2 regions of the Aeromonas salmonicida genome follow, and region 1 is predicted to be linked to the other one. Evidence: riboswitches for the same ligand, from Rfam matches in the RefSeq annotation. Region 1 holds a riboswitch; the other holds the start of a gene.
What was found. A riboswitch is a leader RNA that binds a small molecule or an ion and turns the genes downstream of it on or off. The one in region 1 is predicted to bind lysine.
Positions count from the first base shown of each region.

Region 2: another riboswitch for lysine. It lies ahead of lysC (lysine-sensitive aspartokinase 3); the one in region 1 lies ahead of ONZ54_RS09865 (Na+/H+ antiporter NhaC family protein).

Region 1 is NZ_CP110645.1:2,037,615-2,042,922, reverse strand. It holds gene ONZ54_RS09875 (flavohemoglobin expression-modulating QEGLA motif protein) at 1-328, shown strand, start outside; gene ONZ54_RS09870 (thymidine kinase) at 388-969, opposite strand; gene ONZ54_RS09865 (Na+/H+ antiporter NhaC family protein) at 1,074-2,654, opposite strand; lysine riboswitch at 2,741-2,912, opposite strand; gene ONZ54_RS09860 (H-NS family histone-like protein) at 3,233-3,640, shown strand; gene ONZ54_RS09855 (cob(I)yrinic acid a,c-diamide adenosyltransferase) at 3,707-4,270, opposite strand; gene ONZ54_RS09850 (DUF3820 family protein) at 4,267-4,497, opposite strand; gene queE (7-carboxy-7-deazaguanine synthase QueE) at 4,499-5,170, opposite strand; gene queC (7-cyano-7-deazaguanine synthase QueC) at 5,232-5,308, opposite strand, start outside.
Region 2 is NZ_CP110645.1:2,931,907-2,937,214, reverse strand. It holds gene ONZ54_RS13835 (LTA synthase family protein) at 1-493, opposite strand, end outside; gene ONZ54_RS13830 (protein kinase family protein) at 746-1,834, shown strand; gene lysC (lysine-sensitive aspartokinase 3) at 1,926-3,278, opposite strand; lysine riboswitch at 3,368-3,592, opposite strand; gene argA (amino-acid N-acetyltransferase) at 3,701-5,029, opposite strand; gene msrA (peptide-methionine (S)-S-oxide reductase MsrA) at 5,300-5,308, shown strand, end outside.

The DNA of each region.
Region 1 (5,308 bases):
CGTGCGTGGCTACGTGGAAACGGTCAACTTCATTCGCAGCGCCGTGCTGGAAGGAGTACCTGAAATCCTGCCCATGCTGTTCGTCGGCAAGGTGACGCTGGATGACATTCCCGTGCTCTATCAGCACTATCTGGAGGGCTTGATCGACGCCCCCCGCTATCTGCCCCCCATGTTTCGCGACCTCACCGGACTCTATGTCTGGTTTGGTTTCGCCTCCGGCATGTCTCTGGTGGACATAGGCCGGGTACAGCACCATTTTCGCCAACTGTTTCACCGCCTGCCGGTGGCCGACCCCATCATAGCGCCGGTGGATATAGAGATAGACTGAGCCGCGGGCGGCAACAAAAAAGGCGCCATAGAGGCGCCCTTGCTGTCATTCCTATCAGACTATTTATATGCCCGCCCGGCCAGATAGTGCTTGCGGCACAGGGACACATAACGATCGTTGCCGCCTATCTCCACCTGCACCCCATCGCGCATCACCTGCCCGGCTTCGCTCACCCGTGAGTTCATGTGGGCCTTGTTGCCACACCAGCAGATGCTTTTGAGCTCCTCAAACTTGTCAGCGAGGCATAGCAGATGGTAGGAGCCGGGGAACAGCTCCCCCCGAAAGTCGGTCTTCAGGCCATAGGCGATCACCGGAATATCCTGCTCATCGACGATGCGGGCCAGCTGGTAGACCTGTTCGCGGGTCAGAAACTGGGCCTCATCGACGATGAACACATCGATGCGTTTTACTGCATGGCGCGCCTTGACCATGTCGAACAGATCGCAGGTATCACTGAACACCTCCACCTTCAACTCCAATCCAACCCGGGCACTGATCACCCCGGCGCCGAAGCGATCGTCGATGGCCGGTGTCATGGCCAGGGGCTGCATGCCACGCTCCAGATAATTGAAGTGGGCCTGGATGAGCTGGGTGGATTTGCCTGAATTCATGGTGGCAAATTTGTAGTGCAGTGAAGCCATTATGCTGTTCCGAAACTGAATTTATGGGGCGCATGCTAACCAAAGCCCCGGACAAAACCAAGGGGCCCATGGGCCCCTTGCTCTTCAAGTGTGTTTTTTGTGCGTTATGCGGTGGCCAGCGCCGGCCGTGTTTTCGCTTTGCGCAGGTGATAAGTGGTAAACACCACGAACCAGAGCGCACTGACGCTAAAGCCCGCCAGCACGGAATGCATCAACCCCATGGCCAGGTAGCCGAGCGCGGCACCAAAGGCGATGGTCAGCGCATAGGGCAGCTGGGTCATGACGTGATCGATATGATGGCAACCGGCACCCGTGGCCGACAATATGCTGGTACTGGAGATGGGCGAGCTGTGATCACCGAACACTGAGCCTGCGAGTACGGCGGCCAGCATAGGCAACATCAGGCTGATGTCACTGGCGGCCGCCATGTCACCGGCCAGGGGCAACATGATGCCGAAGGTGCCCCAGCTGGTACCGGTGGCAAATGCCATGGCGCAGGAGAGGATAAACACCACAGCAGGCAGCACTTCGATCGGCAGGTTGCCGTTCGCCAGGGAAGCCAGATATTTGCCAGTTTCCACATCCCGCACCACAGAGCCGATAGCCCAGGCAAACAGCAGAATAGTGATCGCCGGCAGCATGGCCATCACCCCTTGGGGCGCGGCCTTGATCCAGTTCTTGGCACCCAGCTTGAGGCGCAGCGCCAGGCCGATGGAAACCACCAGGCTGCACAGGGCACCGTAAACCAGAGAGGAGCCGACATTGGTGTTCTCGAACGAACCGAGCACGCTGAAGGGCAGCCCCTTCTCGCTCAGCACGGAAGCCCCTGAGTCAATCATGAAGTAGACGGTTGCGGCGGTCAGCGTCAGGATCGGCAGCACCATGTCAATCATGCCGCCATTGCTCTCCTCCGGGCTCTCCATATCCAGACCGATGGGACGGCCCTTGGATTCATCCCACAGCTTGCCTTCCAGCGCCCACTGCTCATGTTGACGCATGGGGCCGATATCGAACTGAAACGCGATCACCACCAGCACCATGATCAGGGTGAACACGGCGTAGAGGTTCATCGGGATCATCTCGACAAACGCAGCAATCGGGCTCTGCTCGGTCAGACCGTGCGCCGCCATGATGCCGCCTACCAGGGCGATAATGTAGGCGCCCCAGGAGGAGATGGGCATGAGCACACAGACGGGGGCCGCAGTGGAGTCGAGCAGATAGGCCAGCTTGGCGCGGGAGATCTGGAAGCGATCCGTCACCGGACGGCAGATGGCTCCCACCGACAGACTGTGAAAGAAGTCATCAATAAAGAAGGCAAACACCATCATGCCGGTGAGCGCCTTGGCCCCCTTGCGGGTCTTGGCACGGCGCTCGGCCCACTCGGCAAAGGCGCGGGTGGCGCCGGAGACGCTCATCAAGCTGATGAGGCCACCCAACAGCAGCATGAACAGTATCATGTTGACGTTGTCACGATTGAGCGCGCCATCGACCCAGAAGATCTTGAGCACTGTGTTCAAGATGTAATGCAGGGAATCGAGGGGAGAAAACTGATTGAGCAGCAGGCTGCCGGTCAGGATCCCCGCCCCCAGCGACAGCAGGACGCGGCGGGTCAGGATCGCCAGGGCGACGGCCAACAAGGGGGGAACGACAGACCAACCTGAGTCGGCGTACTGAATGATGTCCATGATCTCTTTGCACCTAAAGACAGCAGGTGGAGATCTACCGAGAGGATAAAGAAACAAAACCCATGGGGAGGTTATACTCCTCAGCCCCTTCAGGTAGCGCTCCATAGTGGATGACTATGGCAGTCCTGCACCTGTTCGATGCAGAACCAGCAGCCCGGTATGATGGCCTGGCTACTTCGGCGCTGACTCCTTTCCTTGTGCATCACAGGCATCACCCTCCGCACAAGTAGTCATAGGCAGCGCGCCTCTACTTAAAGGTATTCGGGGCACATTTTATCGTGCTGGCACGTTATGGCAAGTTTTTTGATTAAATCCCCACGTTGGCCATTTTAAAATGGGGAAAAGGTAGTCAAATGGTGCAAACATTTTGGTTTTGTCGCTATTTTCACCTGCTTGGAACTCAGTCGGGTATGACGTATTCAATATTACTGAATCCAGTCTGAACTCAAAACAGTTCACTTATTTTGCACGCTGAATTTATTATTTTGCTTATCTTGACTTAATAGCAAGCTGGCGTATAAATTACCCAAAATTACTCTTTTCATTTAATTCCCTCCTTTGCTCGCGTGGTGGACACTATGAACGAATTTTTGAAAGTACTGCTGAATATCCGTAGCTTGCGCGCAGCGTGCCGTGAGTTGACTCTGGAACAATTGGAAGAAGGCTTGGAAAAACTCTCCGCTATTGTTGCCGAACGTCAGCAGGATGAAGCCGCCGATCGTCAGGCCCGTGAAGAACATCAGCGCAAAATTAACGAATATACCGAAATGCTGAAAGCCGCTGGCATTGATCCTGCCGAGCTGGTTGGCACAGTGGCTAACGAGCCAGCCAAGGCTGCGAAAAAAGGCAAGCGTGCCCCACGCCCTGCCAAATACCGCTATCTGGATAATGGTGTTGAAAAGACCTGGACCGGTCAGGGCCGTATGCCTTCCGCGATTGCCAAGGCCGTTGCCGAAGGCAAATCCATCGAGGAATTTGCCATCTGATTGGCAAATCACCGACCAATAAAAAACCTCGCACTGCGAGGTTTTTTATTGCCTGATATAACGCCATCAGCCCCGTTCGGCCGCCTTGACCCAGAGCACTTCCGGCGTCCCGGTGCAGGCCAGCAGGTAGCGGGCTATGGTGAAGAACCAGTCACTCAGCCGGTTTACATAGGGCAGTATGGCCGGATTGATCTGCTCTGCACGGCTCAAACTCAGCAGCAGGCGCTCACAGCGACGGGTCAGGGTTCGCACCACGTGAGCTTGTGACGCAGCACGGGAACCACTCGGCAAAATGAAATTGCGCAACAGGGGTAAATTGGCGCTGTAGGCATCGATTTGCTGCTCAAGGCGCAAGGTCCATTCGTTATTTACCTGCCAGATGGCCTCATGCTGGCCATCGCTGGAAAAAGCCAACTCCCCACCCAAATCGAACAACTCTTGCTGCAATAATACCAGATCGGCTAATAAACCGGTTTCAGCTGCGGGCACCTCCGCAATGAGCAGACCTATATGAGAATTCAATTCATCGATATAGCCATAGGTTTCTACCCGCAGCTCATCCTTGGCCAATTGCACACCATCGGCCAGTCGGGTCATGCCTTTATCGCCCTGCCTCGTATATATCCTCATACCGACATCCTGTTAATAATGGGAACAATCATGGATTCGAGCCCGTTCAGCTTGATTTCATAGGCAAGGGCCAGCGTTTGACCCAGCGCACCGGCAGGAAAACCGGTGCGCGCCATCCACACCAGATAGGGCTCCGGAATATCGATGATCCGCCGCCCCTGATATTTGCCGTAAGGCATTTTGTTGGCCAAGGTGAGCAGCACACGCTCGTCGGATAACCACTCCATATTAATCAATATCCAGATATTTATGAGTCTGGATAGATAGCCGCCAATTACGGGCAATACAGACTGCCATCGCCAGCTGGGTAGCACGGGGCTTCTGGCTGATGGGCTGCAGCGCAATTTCCACATCCGGGCGCAAAGTGGCGGTTGCCAGCAGGGCATCGAGCTCCTCGATATGGCGCTCGGTCGCAACCGGGTGCTTTATTTCGTTGGCACGCTCAAGCGCCGATACCAGCACGGACAGGCCCCCCTTCATACCAATCTTGGGCGAGACAGTGACCCAGGTACTGTCGTGAGTCTTGATCTCGCTGGTACCGCTGGTTTCGATCTGCACCTGATATCCCGCCGCCAGCAAGACGGTGGAGAGCTCATGCAGATCATAGAGGCAAGGCTCGCCCCCCGTGATCACCACATGGCGAGCCTGATAACCCAGCTGCTGGAAACTGGCCAGGATCTGATCCGTGCTCATCTTGCTCCAGTTATCAGACTCGTTGGAGCAGTCCAGCACCGCCTGTACCCCCACTTCACGAGCAGGATCAACAATCCAGGTATGACGGGTGTCGCACCAGGGGCAACCCACGGGGCAGCCTTGCAGGCGAACGAAGATGGCGGGCAGGCCGGTGAAGATGCCCTCCCCCTGGATGGTCTGGAATATCTCGTTGATTGGGTAGTGCATCACGGTCACGGCTTGTTGCAAAAGTCGCGGATTATACCCCAAGCAAGGGCAAGACGCAGGCTCACAGTCCGCTTTTCTCACACAATCCGGTTTTCTCGTACAGCCGGGCCATGATCCCCGCCTTGTCGGCCAGATACA
Region 2 (5,308 bases), 890 kb from region 1:
GGATCTGGCTGAATTCAGCGCTCTCGGGTCTATCTGCCAGCAGCAGGCCGATCCGCAGCTGATAGCGACTGGCGAGGGCATCGTCCGGTGCCCGCAAGGTGCTGTTGAGATCCAGGGTGCAGCGCCCTTTATTGCATCGCTGGCGTTTTTCTACCGCCTGGCTCAGCTGATCTATGCGCTCCCCTTTGTCGTTGAGCAGCTCCACCCGCACCTTGTCCCCCGCTTGCAGCGGTTTGAGCAGCTGCCACTGGCTGCGCACCACCAGATAGAGGCCACGGTTGTCACTCTTGTAGAGCAGAGAGTGACGAGTGAGCGTCGCTATGGGTTGGTCAGCAGGTCCCAGCACCAGCGGCCGGGCCTGGCCGAGCCAGCTGCCGGGATTGATCTGCGGCAGTATCAGGGTCAGCAGCAGCAGCGCAGCCAGCAAGCCAAGCAGCAGGGAAGGCAGGCTGGGGATCCTGGCTGACCGGCGTGCGGAGGAGGGGACTTTCATATGAGCTCATCCTTTGAGCGAGTAACGACGAATGGCTGCTGCATTTAATGTGACCCGATGGTGAGGGGCTTGTTCCTTGTTGTCAATTTAATGACCAAACAATGAATATTTCGTGACCATGAAGCCATGCAAACTGTGATCCGGATCGGGCCGTCACACTCATTCTGTGATGAAAGCGTCATCATGACGCTTTGCTGCTGGTCTGCACCTGCCTTGCTGCTTAGTCTCTCAATAATGGATGGAGGTACATGTATGAATCCCAAGGTAGCGGCACGTCAGGCAAGATTGCTCCGCATGCTGGAGAGCAAGGAGGAGATCCGGATCGGGCGCGAGCAGGATTGCCCCTTGCCACTGGCACAGCTGGTGAGACTCAGAGAGGATCATCCCGCCGTGCTCAAGGTCTATCGTCACGGGCTCACCGCCGAGGTGTTTCACCTCAAGGTGGAGGGGCATCACTGGTGTCTGAAACGGCGCAGGCATGACTCTCTGGTGGCCAATATCGACGGCAAGACCGCCTTCCTGACCGAGCTGGAGCGGCGCCGCGAGATAGAGGCGCTGCGTGAGCTGCATCCCACCATTCTCTCTCACGTGGTCTGTACCTGCTTTGGCTCGGCCAGGGCAGGGGTGCTCGTCTCCCCCTGGTTGCGAGGGGTGCCGGTACACGACCTCAATGAGCGCAATCTGGCCCAGATGCTGGCGGTGCAGGCCGAGCTCGCCCATTGGGGCTGGTTTGACTGGGATCCGAGCCCGGGCAACCTGCTCGATGATGGCCAGCAGATCGCCGTGTTCGATTTTGGCTACATGTGGCCGTTCGATCCCCGCCATGAATTCAATTCAAACGGCCTCTCCGATCCCCAGTTTCATGTGCCGGAACGGCTGGAGACCCGCACCCTCTCGGGTCTCTGGCTCGACGAGCCGGATCCGTTGCCGCAGTTTCGCTACTGGCGTGGCCTCTGTCTGAGCTGGGTGCAGCGCGAATTGCAATATCTGACCCGGGAGGGGGCAAGCTCGGCAGTGCTGGCTCGATTGCAGGGGTTGCAGGGGGAGTGGCGCTCGGCACTGGCAAGCGACGACGCGCTGGCCGCCAACTGGTGGCGGGACATGTATCGCAGCCATCGGCTCGACATCATGGATGACCTCAGCGGCAAGAGCTGCGGCCCGCTCACCCTGCGCCGGCTCGACTGGCTTGAGAAGGCGGTGACCGACCATTTCGCCGAGCTGGCGGATAATCTGGGGCCTGACGAGGCAGGCTATAGCCAGGCAGCGCTGCTGGCCAGACTCGCGGGTCTGCGTGAGGAGATCCGCACCTGCCTGTTGCCGGTGCCGACGCTGGCGGGGTAGGGGCTGGTATCTGCATCGATGACATGGGCATCAACGACAAGAGGGGCACCCTGAGTGCCCCTCTTTTATGCTGTGTCAAACCTCGGCTGGCTCAGTCGAGCAGCTCCTGGTGGAGGCGGTTGACGATGTGGCCCGCTTCCTCTTCCTTGACCAGGAAGCAGAGGTTGTGGGCACTGGCGCCATAACAGATCATGCGGATGTTGTGCTCGCGAATGGCGTCAAAGACCTGGCTGCCCACCCCGGCCGCCTCGCTCATGCGGTTGCCGATAAGCGCCACCAGTGCCAGACCGGTTTCCACCTTTACCTTGCACAGCTGACCCAGCTCGGCCAGCACCTTGTCGCTGAGCACGGGCTCGCCGTTGCTCTGGCTGCCGGTGTGATCCAGGGTGAGCGACACGCTCACTTCCGAGGTGGTGATGAGATCCACCGAGATGCGGTGGCGGGCCAGGATACCGAACACCTCGGCCAGGAAGCCGTAGGCGTGGAACATGTTGAGGCTGTGCAGTGTGACCAGCACTTGCTGGCGGCGCAATGCCACGGCGCGAAACAGCGGGTTGGTGCTGGTGCTGGCACGGATCCAGGTGCCGCCGGCGGCGGGATCCTTGCTGGAGCCGACAAAGACAGGAATGTCCTGGCGCACCGCAGGTTGCAGGGTGGCCGGGTGCAGCACCTTGGCGCCAAAAGTAGCCATCTCGGCCGCTTCCACGAAGCTTATTTCGGGAATGGGGCGTGCACGTGTCACCAGTCGCGGATCCGTGGTGTAGATGCCGGGCACATCGGTCCAGATCTCTATGCTGCCCGCATCCAGCGCTTCGGCGAGCAGTGCGGCGCTGTAATCGGAGCCGCCGCGACCGAGCGTTGTGGTGCGGCCATCGGCATCCGAGCCGATGAAGCCCTGGGTGATGATGAGGCTGTCGCCGAGCAGAGGCCCCAGCGTCTGTTGGCAGAGGTCGCGAGTGGCGGCGAGATCCACGGTCGCCTTGCCAAAGCGGCTGTCGGTGCGCATCAGCTGGCGCACATCCTGCCAGTGGGCCTTGATGCCACGCTGGTGCAACAGCTCGGTGAAGAGGCGGGTAGACATCAACTCGCCACAGGCGATGAGCCTGTCAGCCAGTTCCGCATCCGTATGCTGACTGGCCTGGCGGGCCATGGTGCGGATTTCGCCGAGGGTGGCATGGATCAGGGTGCTCATTTCGGCGGGATCGCCCAGAGCCGTCAGTATGGCCTGCTGGATCTCGGCCAGTTTGGCCAGCTGTGCCTCCTGGCCTGCCTCGTCCAGATCGCCCTGGGCCAGTGCCACCAGCAGATTGGTGACTCCGGCGCTGGCGCTCAGTACCACCACCCGGGTTGCCGGATTGGCCAGCACCACGTTGGCGCAATTGTTCATGGCCGCGGCATTGGCGACACTGGTTCCGCCAAACTTGGCGACATTGATCGGGCTCATTGCTTACTCCTGTCTTAATATAAAAATCCGGTTCCATCGGGCAAAAAGAGAGGAGGAGGCTGAAAATGGCAGGAATGAGAGAAGCTATCCCGGCCAGAAGCACTCCACCCGCAGAGCCCATCCCGTACCCGCCCCTGATGGGGCGCGGTGGGGGATGACCACTACCGATGACAACCCGGGGGATTCAGCCCCCGCAGCCGACGTTGAGGTATCCAGTTGCCTCACACGTCTCGGCGCTGCTCCCCCTGACCCAAGTTCATCGGACGCTGGTGTCCTCCCTTGGGCTGCCTGGGCAGCGCTCCTCTTCTGGCTCCACCGCAGGCGGTGGAGTGCAATTAGAAATACCCTGTGCTGGATTGCACTGTCAATCGAGATCGTGAAAAAGTTAACAATCGACGACAACTCGGCACAAGATCAACAAGTTACGAAATGGTTTTTGACAAAACCTTGGAGCGGCGCTGCCAGTTGTAGAGCCGTTGCCGTTCCACCGGCAGGTCTTCCACCTCCAGCGGATCGAAGCCCCGTTCCCGGAACCAGTGAATGGAGCGGGTGGTGAGCACGAACAGGCGACGAATACCGAGCCGCTTGGCCCGCTCGGCCACCTTGGCCACCAGCTGATCCCCCCGATTGGAGTTGCGATACTCGGGGTGAATGGCGACGCAGGCCATCTCCGCCATCGCCTCTTCCATGAAGCAGTAGAGCGCCGCGCAGCCGATGATGAGGCCGTCGCGCTCTATGATGGTGAACTTGTCTATTTCCATCTCCAGCTGCTCACGCGAGCGGCGCACCAGAATACCGTCCTCCTCCAGCGGGCGAATGAGATCCAGAATGCCGCCAATGTCTTCGATGGTGGCGGCGCGGGCCTGCTCGGCGCTTTCCCGCACTATCTGGGTACCGAGGCCGTCACGACTGAACAGCTCCTGCAACATGGCGCCATCATCCTGATAGCTCACCAGATGGGAGCGGGGCACGCCGCCCCGGCAGGAGGCAATCGCCGCACGCAGGTAACGGGCGGTGCCGGACATCTCTTCACCCGCCTGCTCCAGCTCCACCAGCAGCTCCTCGGCCTGCTCGGGGAAGAGCTCCGAGATGGCTTCGCCGTGTCTGTCCATGACGCCCTGGGTGCTGCTGAAACAGATAAGCTTGTCGGCTTTGAGATCCACCGCCACTCGGCGGGCGACCTCTTCCGAGCTCAGGTTGAAGCTCTCGCCGGTGACCGAGCAGCCGATGGGGGAGATGAGCACCAGCCCCTTCTGATCCAGCTGGCGGGTGATCCCCTCCACGTCGATGCGGCGTACCCGACCGCTGTGGCAAAAGTCGATGCCATCATCCACCCCCAGCGGCTGGGCGGTGACGAAGTTGCCACTCACCACGCTGATGCGTGCCCCCTGCATGGGGGTGTTGGCCAGCCCCATGGAGAGCTGGGCCGTGATGTCGTACTGCAGGCCGCCACACACTTGTTTGATGATGGCGAAGCTCTCGTCATCGGTGACCCGGATCCGCCTGTGGTACTGGGCTTCGATGCCCGCGCGAGCCAGTGCCTCGTCGTTTTGCGGACGTGAACCGAACACCAGCACCAAACGAATTCCCAGCGTCTGCAGCAGGGCGATATCGCTGACGATATTGGCAAAATTGGGGTGGCAGATGGCTTCCCCGCCCATCATCAGCACAAAGGTGGCACCTCTGTGCACATTGACATAGGGGGTAGACTGCCGAAAGGCATAGACCAGGCTGGGTTCGCGTTCACGCACTTGAGGCTTCTTCCATAAAAAAACAGCAATGGGCTCAATATATGAAAATAAATTCACAAATCAAGACTAAATATTGATTTTGCCATTTTATGCCACCATTTTGTCCACTTGATGACGCAGAAGAAAAACGAGAGACGAGAAGGTGGCGAAAAATACAGCAACACCAGTCTGGCTGTGGCCTTGGTTGATCCCGGCTCATAACCTGTTATCTTCGAGACTCCTTTTCGTCAGCTGTGCGATGACACAGGTTTTTATACAAGGACAGGGTTCATGGAACAG